2 regions of the Paenibacillus sp. FSL K6-3182 genome follow, and region 1 is predicted to be linked to the other one. Evidence: riboswitches for the same ligand, from Rfam matches in the RefSeq annotation. Region 1 holds a riboswitch; the other holds the start of a gene.

Region 1 (2,202 bases):
ATAATGGTTCAACGAAAAATAAATCGTGTTTTTCTCTCTGCGTTCATTAATTAAGCTGGCCTCTCTTAATTTGGTCGCATGATGTGTAATCGTAGCAGGCGTAACGCCTAATTTCTCTGCGAGCACCTGCCCATTAAGCTCACCTTCGGCCAGCATAATCAACAATTTAATTCTCGTCGGATCGGATAATGCCTTATGATAGGCTACCACCTTATCTAATTGCACCGTTCGCCACCTCTTCCTCCACCAAGCAAATTTAATTTACGTCTAATTAGATATTTATCTAATCAGATAATAATACGCCACCTATTATTTGTCAATCTCAATGTATCTCGATAGCATAAACAGTCAGCTTGGCGCATAAAAAAATGCTGACAGGTCTCTGCCTGCCAGCATGAAATAAACTCCTCTTACTCAACTACCATGCATCGTTAATTTTCCGAATACAGGTTGTCGTCATCCGCAATGCTCTGAATGTCCTCCGAGCTTATGCTGAAATAACCATAGTCCTCAGATTGCTGTTTCTTTAACGCTTTTTCTTTAAAAAACTTGGGGCTGCCCTCGCCTGCATCCTCATCATAAACGAGCAGAATACCGTCCGTTTTCCGAAACAGCAGCTCGTCCCTAGCCGTAAACTGCCAAATGCCATTATACGGCTGGTTGCTGACCGAAGCGTAATAATCGACCCCTTTTAAAACCTGCTGATAAAACTCCTTTTTATCATCCTTCCATTTCTCTTCCGGATTGCTGTATGCCGAAATAATTGAAAGTCTCAAATGAGGATAAATTTCCTTCAGCGCAATCACGACCTCGCACGCCCACAAATCCACGCCATATTGACCCGGGGTAATCACCCACTCAAGCCCATCTTCTATAAGCGGAACCAGCTTGCCTGTCAGCGCTTTTTTTATATAAACAATGCCCTCATGCTTCTGGCTAAAAATATTAAGCTCATGCGCTCGGTAGCCCGTTACGAGTAAATTTTTCATTTGTCCAACGCCTTTTCGGATAATTATGGTTTACATCTATCCAGTGTATGCTATAGTAGAAAAAATACAAATTGCATATAAACCTATTTATTTCACTAGGGGAGCCTACCGGCTGAGATGGAGCAACTGCTCCGGACCCTTGGAACCTGATCTGGATCATTCCAGCGGAGGGAAGTGGAGCAGCAAAGCATTCATCCATGCGCGCAAGCCTTGTGTGATCGTTAGACCCGCTCATTTCCCCTCGGAAATGGGTGGGTCTTTATTTGTTTACGGAGGGATGCGTATTACAGCTATAATCTCACTTCACCAAGTAAGCTACACCTACGACAAGCTTGCTGAAACATCTATACTGTCTAATCTTTCGCTTCAAGCCTACTCAGGTGAGTTTGTCTCTATCATCGGTGCTAGCGGCTCAGGCAAAAGCACTCTCTTTAAGCTCATGGCCGGATTGCTTCAGCCTAGCCTAGGTGAAATTAGGCTGCATGGCAAGCCTGCCCCCAATCGTCTCGGCAAAATTGCTTATATGCCGCAAAAGGATCTTCTTCTGCCATGGAGAACAATACTCGGCAATTGTCTGCTTCCACTTGAGCTGGCACGCAGCAATCCCCATTATACCACGATCCAAATCATAGAGCTGCTTGCTCGCTTCGGACTGGCAGGCTATGAACAAGCTTACCCTGACGAGTTGTCAGGCGGCATGCGACAGCGGGCAGCTTTTCTGCGCACGCTAGTAACCGGACAAGAGCTGCTGCTGCTGGACGAACCGTTTGGCGCGCTTGATGCCATGACCAAACGCGGCATGCATAAGTGGCTGCTCGAGCTGTGGAGCGATCTTGGAATAACAGTACTCTTTATCACACATGATCTTGAGGAAGCGATATTGCTGAGCGACCGCATTTATTTGTTGCCAGGTGCTGCTAGCGAAGCGCAAGGGATACAGGAAATAGTCGTTCCTTTGCCGAGACCAAGACACTATGAGCAAAATTATGAACCCGACTTCATCAAGCTGCGGCAAGATTTGGAGCGAAGACTGCATGCGCAAACCTCTAATTAACCAGTGGCTGAGCCATTACGGACTATTTATACTGCTGCTCTTTAGCTTACTGCTCGTTTGGCAAGCGGTCGCACAGCTCGGATTGGTTCCACCCTACATACTGCCGTCACCTAGCTCAATAGCTCAGGCATTAATCGAAGATGGCCATCTGCTGCTTGG
Region 2 (2,202 bases), 1.4 Mb from region 1:
CAATGAAAAGTCTAGTTCGACTTCTAAAGCCTGGCGGCTGGCTAGTCGGGTGTTTTGCCAATCGCTATTATTTCGACAATATTCGGCAATATTTAGATCCTGCTAATGCACAAGCACAGCATCAAGCGACATCACAGTACTCAGCAGAACAAGTTAGCCAGCTTTATTTGCAGGCCGGTTTTACCTATGTGAAGATTACACGTGCGGATAATAAACCGCAGGAGCAGCTAGAATACATCCATCTGCTAGAGCGGCTAACGTCTGAAGAGATGTCAAAAGAGCTGACAGCTGCTTATTTGCTCGTATATGGACGCCTTGCTTCTGCAGTAGAGATCCAAGATACGGCAGACTTAGAAGGTTCGAAGGCTGCTGAAGAAGCAAAGGTTGAATGGCTGGATGAGCATGTTGATCTAGGGCAATGACAGCGGGTGCAGGAGCTGCACGTTCTGGCTGCCGCATAGTAAGAGGATGAGTATCGCGGCTTGATGATAATCATTTTCAAAAAAAACTAGCATTAAATGCGGGTTTTGCTATACAATGAATGGTATTGACGAAACCGAATATGTTCCGGGGAGCTGGTTAGGCCGGCTGAGAGGGGATTTTCTATACAATTCCGACCCGTTAAACCTGATCTGGATAATGCCAGCGTAGGGACAGAAGCTCTGTTTTGCAAGCAGGCGAGATCAAATTGATCAAGCATTTGCTGTATAAACAGCTGCACAGCCAATGATATGGCGTCCTCCGGATTAGGGGGACGCTTTTTTTTGTTGCGATTAGAATGATGCAGCCATGGAACCGGATACTACGAGGAGTCGTCGCCTATAAGAATCGAAGCATGGAGAGGGGAACAACATCATGAATCAGAAAAAAACAGGGCATTTGTCGTGGAAAATCGTGGCCGCGATGCTAGTGTTCGTATTGGCGCTGGCAGGCTGCGGCGGTGGCGCTGGGAACAAGGGCGAACAGCCGAAAGAGCAAGAGGGAACAGCGGACAAGCCGCTAGAGAAGGTGCAGGTTGTACTCGACTGGACACCAAATACGAATCATACCGGACTTTATGTAGCTAGAGATAAAGGTTTTTTTAAGGAGCAAGGCTTGGATGTTGAAATTATTCAACCAGGACAAAGCGGTGCCGATCAAATGGTCGCTTCGGGCAATGTGCAGTTTGGCGTAAGCTATCAGGAGTCTGTCACGATGGCGAGAATTGCCGGCGTGCCGCTCGTATCGATCGCCGCTGTCATTCAGCACAACACCTCAGGTTTTGCTTCTCCGCTTGCAAAGGGAATCGATTCACCTGAGAAATTTGAAGGGAAAACGTATGGCGGCTGGGGCGCTCCTGTTGAGGAGGCGGTCATTCAATCGCTTATGCAGGAGAAGGGTGCAGATGTGAGCAAAGTAAATATGATAAGCATCGGCGACGGCGACTTTTTTACGGCAGTGAAACGGGATATTGATTTTGCATGGATTTACTACGCATGGACTGGCGTGGAAGCAGAGCTGCGCGGCGAGAAGATCAATATGGTTTATTTAACAGACTACAGCGACAAACTGGATTATTATACGCCGGTAATCGTGACGAACGAAGATTTGATTAAGAATAAGCCGGAAACAGTCAAAGCGTTTACTGCTGCCGTATCCAAGGGCTACCAATACGCGATCAGCAATGCGGAGGATGCAGCAGAAATTTTAATAAAAGCAGAGCCGGATTTGAACGCAGAGCTTGTGCGCGCCAGCCAAAAATGGTTAAGCTCCAAATATCAAGATGACGCGCCGCGCTGGGGCGAACAGAAGTTAAGCGTATGGGAAAACTATGCGGCATGGATGTTTGAGCACAAGCTGCTGGAGAAGGAGCTTGAAGCGGAGAAGGCATTTACGAACGAATTTTTACCACAATAAGCTATTCGAACATATGGAGGGCGGGAAAGCCCGCTCTCACTTACAACGATGAGAAAGAAGGAAATCAAATGGCAAACGCATTAGTAAGTATTCAAATATTACCGACAACGCCAGGCGGCGAAAGTGTTATTCCTTACGTGGATCGTGCAATTGAAATCATTAAAGCGGCAGGTGTTCCTTATCGTGTAGCACCGCTTGAAACGACGATGGAGGGTGAGCTGAGCCATCTGCTCAGCGTCGTGCAGTCGATGAGCGAGGCGATGGCGGAGATGGGCTGCCCGTCCGTTATTTCACAAATTAAAATTT

The links. A riboswitch is a leader RNA that binds a small molecule or an ion and turns the genes downstream of it on or off. The one in region 1 is predicted to bind thiamine pyrophosphate.
Region 2: another riboswitch for thiamine pyrophosphate. It lies ahead of MHH56_RS14030 (ABC transporter substrate-binding protein); the one in region 1 lies ahead of MHH56_RS20965 (ABC transporter ATP-binding protein).

What each region holds. Positions count from the first base shown of each region.
Region 1 is NZ_CP150265.1:4,700,509-4,702,710, forward strand. Features, by position in the region: gene MHH56_RS20955 (metalloregulator ArsR/SmtB family transcription factor) at 1-225, opposite strand, end outside; gene MHH56_RS20960 (DUF1273 domain-containing protein) at 432-989, opposite strand; TPP riboswitch at 1,077-1,179, shown strand; gene MHH56_RS20965 (ABC transporter ATP-binding protein) at 1,267-2,043, shown strand; gene MHH56_RS20970 (ABC transporter permease) at 2,024-2,202, shown strand, end outside.
Region 2 is NZ_CP150265.1:3,255,415-3,257,616, forward strand. Features, by position in the region: gene MHH56_RS14025 (glycosyltransferase) at 1-422, shown strand, start outside; TPP riboswitch at 559-673, shown strand; gene MHH56_RS14030 (ABC transporter substrate-binding protein) at 856-1,896, shown strand; gene MHH56_RS14035 (MTH1187 family thiamine-binding protein) at 1,965-2,202, shown strand, end outside.